One region of the Paenibacillus sp. FSL R10-2788 genome, then DNA from elsewhere that is predicted to be linked to it. Evidence: predicted binding sites of a transcription regulator. Region 1 holds the regulator's gene; the other holds the start of a gene.
The links. The regulator LexA, encoded in region 1, represses DNA repair genes until DNA is damaged. The targets are predictions, from matches to a motif close to CGAACATATGTTCG.

Region 1 (5,483 bases):
TAACTTTTATTCGGAATCTAAACAAGACCGTAAAACTAAAAACAAAGTAGCGAATGGGTCCGCTTTAGGTGGTCTTATTTCATTAGCTATAGCTGGGATTCTTTATTTGTTGTAATTGAACGCAAAATTTAAGGAGGAGGAGTGTTGCAGATGGTGAAGATTTTTAATGAAAATACGGTCTCATTTACTCAAAAACAGTCCCCGATCCCAGAGTTTGCTTGGCATACGAGTGAAAGATTAGCTGAAATGGTGGGCTCCAAGCATTTAGTTTTTGATATCAGATCTTTAGATCCTGATAAATATTCTTATCCTTATCATTTTCATAGAAATGCTGAAGAGATATTTGTGATTTTAGCGGGAAAAGCGATGTTAAGAACGCCTGAGGGTATTACGGAGGTTACGGAAGGAAATGTAATATTTTTCGAAATGGGACCGGAAGGGGCGCACCAGCTTTATAATCATACGGATGCACCATGCAGGTATCTGGATCTCCGAACGAATCAGGGAATAGATGTTTGCGAATATCCAGACTCAGGCAAAATCAACATTTTGCCTTATCAAGAAATCTATCAAGCGGATGAACAGGCGGATTATTATAAGGGTGAAGAGCATGTAAGGGAAAAATGGAATGGGGGAGCGTAATTGATTAAAGATCGTTGGTTTACAGTAACGGAAATTGATCCGACCACCTATGCAATCAGTGAATATGGACATTGGGAAAAGGTGCATTCTTTTTTACTCTTGGGGCAAAAACAAGCCGCGTTAATTGATACGGGATTAGGTATTGATAATATAAAAAGAATAACGGATCAGTTAACGGATTTACCTATCGCTGTCATAACTACACATGTGCATGCAGATCATATTGGCAGTCACGGACAATTCGAGACAATCTATGTTCATAAAGAGGATGAGGATTGGCTGATTAACGGAATAAAAGGCTTGTCCCTTGCCCAGATTCGAAAGGATATGAGTCGAGACATCACCCTTCCTGTTCCTGAAACCTTTGATCCTAACACCTACATACCTTTTCAAGGGAAACCAACGGCTCTTTTACAAGAGGGGGATGTGCTCGACATAGGTGGGCGCGAAATAGAAATTTACCACACACCAGGTCATTCGCCAGGTCATATCAGCCTATTTGATCATGCCAACGGATATCTGTTTACAGGTGATTTATTATATGACGTTACGCCAATCTATGCTTTTTACCCTTCGACTAGTCCGGTTGATTTAGTGGCATCCTTAGAGAAGATTACAGAAATTCCAGGGGTTACCCAAGTATATGGCTCTCATAATACGCTGGGTTTAGATCCATCTATTTTACAAGAGGTCAAAAAGGCAGTTCGCGAGTTACGTGAGCAAAAGGTAGTGGCACATGGTACGGGTATTCACCAGTTTGATGGGTTTAGTGTGCAATTTTAGGTTCTTTCTATTTCGAAATCAAATGAGAGGTATGGCGATAACAACTTAATTATTCAGATACGATTGACCTGAAGAGTGCATGCAATTGTTGTACTTGGGAGTAAGCTTCCTTGTACTGGTTGTCGGATTGTCGAATAGGCAATAAACCCGGCAAGAAGGAAATACAATACACAGGCGTTTCTTTGCTGTTCATATATATTTTAAGCGTGAGTTCTTCTATCACATTAGCTTCTTCATCAGGTTCCTTAAGGACGTTAATATCTGCACTAGTTGCAGTTGTTTTGCTGTTTTGTTGTCTTTTGGAGACTTTTGAAAGGGTAAGTGCGTTAACCACAATCTCGGATCCCATTACATTATCGAAAGAGTATAGCTTTGCTACTGCTTTTTTGTTGTTCTTCGGATTTCTGGTGCCTATTGCTAATTTTTTATTAGGTTCGTTAAGTGCGATCAAGTGAGATTGATTGGGGGGAATGAATGTTTTGGTGAAAATGATGTTAAAGGATGCAGCCGCATTAACTAGCATAGAAATATCAGATGAAGTGGATAGCGTTTTCAATTTTATAATGGCGGCACTTAGAATTAAAACAACTCCTAAAATAGCAAATAAGTACACTAAGATAATCAGCATATAATCACCTCCCAGTTATCTCATTAGACTCAAATTGTTGCTTATTGAAAGATATGCCTGAATGATCCCCACTAGTATCTTTTAAAAGGGAAATTCGTGGAATTATAGGATCGGCTTCGGAATTAGCCCAAAAAAAGCACCCGGAGAAACCTGCCGATTCTGCAAATGGCGCAAAATTGGGGGTTGCTGCAAGGGTGCTTTTTAAGGTAAGTATGTAACCTATAGAAAATTGAAGGCAGTGATATGATCGGTATAAACAATCAGCTGTTTGTATTCGATCGGAGTCCCATAACTAGCATAAGGTCTTACAGTAACGTCATTGAGGACAACAAAGTTATAGCTGAAATTTTTATCAGGGTGTTCTGCTCCCAAATAAGATATGTATTCGTCTACTATTACATCATCCATCAAAGATTTTAAATCAAATACATCCTCTTTGTTGGAGACGGCTGGAGAGACGATTCCCTGAATGCTGCCAAAAGAGGTGAGCAAATTCACTTTTTTTCCACTAGCTTGTTCATCATTTAAAAGTAAACCGGACAGCTTACCCAGTGCATCGACTTTAAAATCGACGAGGGTTCTAATTTTTGAGTTATTCAAAACTAAACACATCCTTTTCAATTTGCAATCCTGTTAACAATATTCGACATATAATCACCAAACTCCTAGTATGCTAATGAAAAAATACTTACTTATGTAATGACCCCCATTCTGTATATGGTGATTTGGGGGCTGTGACGTCCTCAGCGAATTCAATTCCTTATCGTTACTCGTGTTCCTATAGGGACGATAGCTGCGAGTGTTAACACATCCTCGTTGTACATCCGGATACAGCCGTGGGATACCTCTTTCCCAATGGAGGAAGGATCATTCGTTCCATGAATCCCGTAGTGTGGTTTAGACAGTCCCATCCAAAAGGCACCAAAGGGACCGCCTGGATTGGGTTGTTTGTTAATAATCGTGAATTCTCCCACTGGGGATTGGGTTAACATCTTACCAATACCGACAGGGAAACCTCTAATCACAATATCATTGTCCAGAAGATATAACATTCGTTGGGTCAGATCTACAATAATTCGGTAATTTGGCATTATGCACAACACTCCTTTCTAATTAGGATATGAGCAGAACGCCTAAACGGTTATTCATAGAAAATGCCCATTTTAGCGAACGAGAACAAATGTTCGTTAGTGGTTGAGAAAGCAAAATACACAGAAAAAAGGCTGTTCCGCATTTGCGGAACAGCCTTTTATGGTAGGAGTGCATACTTAGTGGATATCTCGAAACAATCCGATGACTCTTCCGAGAATAGTTACGCGATTAAGGCGAAGAGGCTCATAAGCTGGATTCTCCGGCTGAAGCCGTATATGATCACGTTCCTTGTAAAAGGTCTTAACGGTTGCTTCATCTTCTTCAGTCATGGCTACAACGATATCTCCGTTGTCCGCTGTTTGTTGTTGGCGAACAATTACATAATCACCATTCATAATGCCAGCATCCACCATACTATCACCCATAACTGACAGCATAAATACTTTGTTGTCACCTACATAGTGAGTAGGAAGTGGGAAGTAGTCCTCGATATTCTCTGTAGCAGTGATAGGTACCCCGGCGGTAACTTTACCTACGACAGGAATCCGTGAGATGGTCTGGGCGAATTGGTGAACATTCTCTGAATCCTCTTGGCCTAGTAATTCTATTGCACGTGGCTTCGTTGGATCTCGACGAATAAGTCCCTTCTTCTCAAGCCGGTCCAAATGACCGTGAACTGTGGAGCTGGAAGCAAGGCCAACAGCTTCTCCAATTTCCCGGACGGAAGGTGGATAACCCTTGCTGCGGACTTCGCTTCGTATAAATTCCAGGATCGCCAGCTGGCGACTTGAAATCTTTGACATTGGAATCAACCCCATATAGTAATGTTTGGGAAAATTATAACATAGAACTACCGTTCGCACAAACATAAGTTCTAACTATTATAAATATTAATCTGCTAGAGTTAAAAAATGGTAGACAAATGATAATAAAATGAACCACTTGAGTCTCTCGAAAAAAAGAGAACAATTGTTCTGAAATAGTATTGAACAAAACACATGTTCGTGTTATTATGAATTCGAAAGTAAGAACAAGTGTTTGGAGGATGATAATTATGCTAAAATACAGTACATACCGCAGCATCTACGATAAGGCCCCAGTGGTTGAATCTTTAGGACATAATGACGTTGCCCGTAATTCCGCTAAGGTGAAAGAGATAACGGAACGTTTGCTAGGAGGGATGATTTCGTTGTTCCGTCAGGACTTCTTTATTAAGTTAATATTGATTATCGTGCTAGTATTTTCTGGCCTAACAGTAGTGGGAAATGTATTTGCAGGATCGACGACTATAATGAAGGAAGAGAAGCGGATTGTGGTTGAACGTGGAGATACACTATGGAGTATTGCCCTTAAGAATAAACCGGCTGATATGAAGACAGTTGTTTATATAGAAGGAATTAAACGTTCAAGTGGGATTAAGAGTAGTCAAATTAACGCTGGAGACATACTTACTTTACCTATTTATTAATTTTCTGAGAACATAATAGAATGACCAGTAGAGCTTGCAGGGAGTAGACCTTGACAAGCTCTTTTTCTCATGGCAGAGTTAGAATTAATTTATAGGGGGAGGGAAAGTATTGAATATTGATGAGTTGGTCGCGCGAATTAACGAATTGGCACGCAAACAGAAGAGCGTAGGCCTTAATCAAGAGGAAGTGGCGGAACGCGCCAAGCTTCGTGAAATTTACCTGGGGAATATCCGCAATAACTTCCGAGCACAATTAAATACTATTGAAGTAGTAGATAACGATGAGCATGAACAAGGTAACAAGGGGCTTAAACATTAGCTCGCTGTTCCTTTTCATAGATATTTCAGGATGACTAGGGGGAACGCACATGGCCCGTTCTTGGGAAAGAATGGTTCAACGCAACACACAGCAAATCAACAAGCAAAGAAAGAAACAAGGCAAGGATACGATTTATGCCTCTAAATCTCCTACCCAGAATGCCGAAGTCTTTAAAGGTCGCAACATTGCATTTCCGGTAGTGTTAGTGATACTTGGCACTATGTTTTGGGTAGTTGGTTCTATTGATCAGGCCAAAGGAAATGGCATGCTGGCTAATTGGTTGGGAGTAGTACTGTACTATTTGCTGGCAGCGCTATTGTTCTTCCGTCGTCCGTACTTGAAGGTGGAAAAAGCAAGACTGTCTACTATTAAATTCAATCGCGAACGCGGGCTTCCAGCTGCAGATATTGAGAAAATCACCCTTTCGCGTGGAGCTGTAGTCATTAAGCACAAAGGGAAACGTACGAAATGGATTTTCACAAGACTTATGAATCGCTATGATACTAATGCGATGAGTACACGATTAGAAGCATTTGCTAAAGCTCACAACA
Region 2 (5,483 bases), 270 kb from region 1:
CCAAAGTGAGGTGTACATCTTATGACAGTTAGCTGGATTGTAGCTGGCCTTGGGGTTGTTGTCAGTCTCATCGGATACTATTTGACACCAGGTGCTTGGGGATACGGAATTCTCGGATTCGGTATTGCACATATTGTGCTAGGAATTCTGGATATGTTTCGTAATCCGGTCCGAAGCAGATAGAAGCTGTAGAAATGAACGTCTCCAACGGCGTACTTCCGGTGGAGACGTGTTTCTACCCTTTGAACCAAACTCACTCGAAGGAAAAGCTCCACTTAGTGGGGCTGTTTTCTATGTCGGGTGAGCTACATAATGATTTATCCAAAATTAGACTTAATAGTACCATTCTCTTATAATAGTAGCAGACTAATTGTATAAAGGACGTGGAGTTTAATGAGTTCAGAATGTTCATTTGATATTGTATCCAAAATGGATATGCAGGAGTTAACGAATGCTATTCACCAAACAGAGAAAGAGATCGACAACCGCTTTGATTTTAAGAACAGCAAAAGCAGTCTGAAGATGGAGAAAGACGCACTTATAATCGCCTCTGAAGACGAATATAAGCTAAACGCTGTTATTGATATTTTACAATCAAAGATGGTGAAAAGAGGCATCACCCTAAAGAATCTGGACTTTGGTAAAGTAGAACCGGCTTCCCTGGGATCTGTACGTCAACGTTTAGGGCTTAAGCAAGGCATTGATCAGGAGAATGCGAAAAAGATTAATATTCTGATCCGTGATTCAAAATTAAAGGTGAAGAGCCAGATCCAAGGGGATCAAATTCGTGTAACCGGCAAGAGCCGCGATGATTTGCAGCAGATTATTCAGATTTTGCGTAAAGCTGATTTGCCGCTGGATCTACAATTCATGAACATGAAATAGAATTTTGTGCCCCGCAGTGCTTATTAGCACTAACAACGCGGGGTGCTTTCTGTTTTTTTGACACCTATTTATTGCTATAATATACTTGCTTAAGTAGAAATGGATTAGCCTGATTTAGGCAATTTGTATGAACGATTTAGGGGAGGAAAACTTCAGTGAATTTGCCCAACCGCATCACGCTAGCTCGTATTTGCCTGATCCCGATTATGATGTTTTTTTTACTGGTGGATTTCAGTTTTTATCCAGAACCGATACATTGGGGCTCGTTTCAGCTATCTGTTAATCATTTGGTAGCAGCTGTAATCTTTTTGCTTGCGGCCAGCACGGATGGAATAGACGGCTACATTGCTAGGAAATATAATATGGTCACCAATCTCGGTAAACTCCTTGATCCACTTGCGGACAAACTGCTGGTATCTGCAGTTCTGATTTCACTTGTGGAGCTGGGCAGATGCGATTCATGGATTGCTATTGTAATCATCAGTCGTGAGTTTGCAGTCACCGGACTTCGCCAGATTGCATTGCTAGAGGGAAAAGTGGTTGCCGCCAGCAAATGGGGCAAGATAAAGACGGTTGTACAAATTGTTGCGATCTCACTGCTGTTGTTGAATAATTTCCCATTTCAATTTGTCAGTATTCCTGTAGACGATATTGCTATTTGGGCCGCAGCGCTGATCACTATTTATTCTGGAATTGATTATTTTGTGAAGAATAAGGATCTGCTACAGCTGCATAATGCGTAAGAATGTAAGCTGGACATACAAGGAAAGGTAATAGGTGAAGCACCTATTACCTTTTTTGAAATCTAAAAGCAGTGTACCTACATTATAACTAGGAGGCGAAAGCCAGGTATGAAAGCGGAGATTATTGCAGTAGGGACAGAGCTTTTGCTCGGTCAAATCGTGAATAGTAATGCCCAGTTTTTGTCTATAGAGCTAGCTGCCATCGGGATCGATGTATACTTTCAAACTGTTGTCGGTGATAACAGCAGCCGCCTGCAGCAAGCCATCGAGATCGCTCAGAGTCGGGCCGACGTTATTATCTTTACAGGCGGAATTGGCCCCACTGAGGATGATCTGACTAAAGACGCACTGGCTGCATCGCTAGGTAGAACGCTCCACATTGATCGTTTGGCGATGGATCATGTACAACGTTTCTTTGATGATCGTAAGATCGTTATGACCGAAAATAACCGCAAACAGGCACTTATAATTGAAGGAACTACACCGTTGCCGAATGAAATCGGTCTTGCGGTTGGGATTGCTTTTGAGCATGAGAAGAAATATTATATTGTGCTTCCAGGTCCACCTCGTGAGATGAAACCGATGTTCGTAGATAAAGCAGTACCGTGGCTACAGCAGCACGCCTTGACGAACGAAACACCGCTTTATTCAAAAATGCTCAAATTTGCCGGCATCGGAGAATCACTGCTGGAGGACAAGCTCATTGAGCTGATTCGCAGTCAGACTGATCCAACGATTGCTCCGTATGCCAAAGAGGGAGAGGTAACTGTTCGTATTTCGACAAAGGCCCCTTCTGAGCATGAAGCTACAAAAAAGCTGGAGATACTGGAACAACAAATCAAGGAGATTTTGCCGGAACATTTGTATGCGAACATTGATGTGCCGCTAGAGCAATTGATAGTGGATTGGATGGCGGATGCCGGCCTGACCTTAAGTGCGGCAGAGAGCTGCACCGGAGGTTTGCTGATGGAGAGTATAACAAATATTCCAGGCAGTGCTTCGATGTTTGCCGGCGGAATCGTCTGCTATTCAAATGACTTAAAGAAAAAGCTGCTGAATGTGCCAAGTGCTTATTTGGAGGGACCCAATGCCCCTGGAGCCGTAAGCCGAGAAGTTGCCGAGGTGTTGGCTGACCAAGTGAGAATGATTGCAGACAGCGATTTCGGCTTATCTGTTACAGGTGTAGCTGGACCGGGTTATTCTGAACGAAAGCCTGTTGGACTTGTATTTATCGGCTTGGCTGAACGGGGACGTAAGACAGAGGTTTATGAGCTTAATCTTAAAGGTACGCGGGAAAATATCCGCTTACGAACAGTTAAGGCTTTGCTGTATCGTCTCTGGCGGAGACTTGAGGAACGCAAGGTGGAGACACCTCTTGAGGGTTCAGACTTGTAATGGGAGATTAGCCCAGTTATAATAAACACATACGGAAGAACCGTGGCACTGAGATTTCTTTGCTGCGGTTTTTTGTATATTTGCAGAGATTTTGATCACGATGCTTTCTCATGATCATAAGTCGTTGATGTCCGGTGAAGTGGAGAATTTAATTAACTTCTATCTCCGGAGGGAGGCTTACAATAAAAGGGATAAATAACGCCCAAGACAAAAAAAACGAATGTATGTTCGAAAAAAAGCTTGGCAAGACCTTAAAAACACGTTATTATATTACTATAAACAGTGAAGGAAGTGGTCTGATTGTCAGATCGTCGTGCAGCGCTTGATATGGCGCTTCGTCAAATAGAAAAACAATTTGGTAAAGGTTCGGTAATGAAACTGGGAGAATCCACGCATATGCAAGTGGAAGTTGTACCTAGCGGATCTTTGGCACTTGATATTGCGTTAGGTATAGGCGGACTTCCAAAGGGACGTATTATTGAAGTATACGGACCGGAATCTTCAGGTAAAACAACAGTTGCTCTTCATGCTATTGCAGAAGTGCAAAGACAAGGCGGACAAGCTGCTTTTATCGATGCCGAGCATGCGCTTGATCCGAAATATGCACGTAACTTGGGCGTAAACATCGATGAATTGCTGCTTTCTCAGCCAGATACGGGTGAACAAGCGCTGGAAATCGCCGAAGCACTTGTTCGTAGTGGAGCCGTTGACATTATTGTCGTTGACTCCGTTGCTGCTTTGGTACCTAAGGCTGAAATTGAAGGCGATATGGGTGATTCCCACGTCGGACTGCAAGCTCGTTTGATGTCTCAAGCACTTCGTAAGCTTTCTGGTGCCATTAGCAAATCGAATACGATTGCTATCTTTATCAACCAGCTTCGTGAGAAGATCGGTGTTATGTTCGGTAACCCTGAGACAACTCCGGGTGGTCGTGCATTGAAATTCTACTCCTCTGTACGTTTAGATGTACGTCGCGTAGAGAGCATCAAGATGGGGAACGATGTGGTTGGTAACCGTACTAAGATCAAGATTGTGAAGAATAAAGTAGCCCCTCCATTTAAACAGGCTGATGTTGATATCATGTATGGTGAAGGGATTTCCAAAGAGGGAAGTCTTGTAGATATCGGTACTGAAATGGATATCGTGAATAAGAGTGGTGCATGGTATTCCTACGAAGGCGAGCGTCTCGGCCAAGGTCGTGAGAATGCTAAGCAGTTTTTGAAGGAACATCAGGATATTGCCCTTATTATTGAGAATAAGATCCGTGAAGCAAGTAATTTATCCACTATTGTTGCTGCGCCGAATAATGATGAGATTGTTGCAGAGCAAGAGGAAGAAGAAAAATTGCTCCTCGAAATCGAATAGTATATTAAACAATAGGACGCCCTGTGATTGATTGTTGCAGGGTGTCTTTTCTTAACAAGTATTGAAAGTAAGACGATAACTGATCTATTGCTATGAGGTGACAAACAACTATGGTAATACAACTGGATTTTGAAGCAGAAGAACAAGATGAGCAGGTGTTATCTGATTTTCCTGAAGGAGAACTCTTAGAGATCACTAAAGTAGAACGTCAAAAGAAATCTGACCACCGTTATATCATACATTTCGGAGCATATAACATGACTGTGCACGAGGACGTCATGATTAAATATCGAATGATTACTGGTAATTCTTTTATGAAGGCTGATTTGGAAGAAATTGTTGTAGCTGATGAGCGTCAACGAGCTTATGTGGAAGGCCTCCGTTATCTTGAACGTAAACCACGCACCGCTATGGAAATGACTCGCCGTTTACGCCAGAAGGAAATAGGAGAGACTATTATTGCGGAAGTGGTGCAGCGGCTACAGCAGGAAAGATTTCTTGATGACCCTTTATATGCTAAGCAATGGGCGGAGCAACGAATAGCGAACCAGCGGAAAGGGAAGATGTGGATTCGACAAGAGTTACGTGAGAAGGGGATTGACAAAACCCTTATATCGGAAGCTTTGGAGAATATTACTCCTGAACAAGAGCTGGAGAGTGCACTCGAAACAGGGCGCAAGAAATGGAATCTCATCCGTGGAGACGCTTCAGATAAGCGAAGAAAGACTGGAGCCTTCCTTATGCGCCGTGGATTCTCGGGCGATATGGTTCGCCAAGTGATCAATACTTTACTTGCGGAAGACAATTATGAAGGTGAAGATGAGGAGTTTTACTAGAATCACTGATTCTCTTGACATTAATGCGTATATCGACTCTCTTGACAATGTCTTTTTATAAATAATAAAATATAACATGAATCGGCATAAAATTAGAATCCTTTTTCCTTCCCAAAAAGGAGACTGTTTTAAACGGTTCACGTACAACTCATATGAAATGTAATCGCCGGATAAGGCGGGCAGTGTGCATGTGCAGCATGTGCAGTATGGCAATCGGTTGTTTACCGGTTTTTTGTATGGTGATGAACGGATAGTTAAA

Region 2: the regulator LexA is predicted to act here: its motif matches at 3,241-3,254, upstream of recA (recombinase RecA).

What each region holds. Positions count from the first base shown of each region.
Region 1 is NZ_JBBOQA010000001.1:3,836,847-3,842,329, reverse strand. It holds gene NSQ50_RS17050 (DUF5316 domain-containing protein) at 1-115, shown strand, start outside; gene NSQ50_RS17045 (cupin domain-containing protein) at 151-642, shown strand; gene NSQ50_RS17040 (MBL fold metallo-hydrolase) at 643-1,425, shown strand; gene NSQ50_RS17035 (hypothetical protein) at 1,475-2,053, opposite strand; gene NSQ50_RS17030 (hypothetical protein) at 2,273-2,653, opposite strand; gene NSQ50_RS17025 (L,D-transpeptidase) at 2,806-3,144, opposite strand; gene lexA (transcriptional repressor LexA) at 3,322-3,948, opposite strand; gene NSQ50_RS17015 (LysM peptidoglycan-binding domain-containing protein) at 4,200-4,613, shown strand; gene NSQ50_RS17010 (DUF896 domain-containing protein) at 4,723-4,932, shown strand; gene NSQ50_RS17005 (hypothetical protein) at 4,982-5,483, shown strand, end outside.
Region 2 is NZ_JBBOQA010000001.1:4,106,097-4,111,579, reverse strand. It holds gene NSQ50_RS18155 (hypothetical protein) at 22-183, shown strand; gene NSQ50_RS18150 (YajQ family cyclic di-GMP-binding protein) at 394-885, shown strand; gene pgsA (CDP-diacylglycerol--glycerol-3-phosphate 3-phosphatidyltransferase) at 1,041-1,628, shown strand; gene NSQ50_RS18140 (competence/damage-inducible protein A) at 1,737-3,023, shown strand; gene recA (recombinase RecA) at 3,324-4,388, shown strand; gene NSQ50_RS18130 (regulatory protein RecX) at 4,499-5,224, shown strand.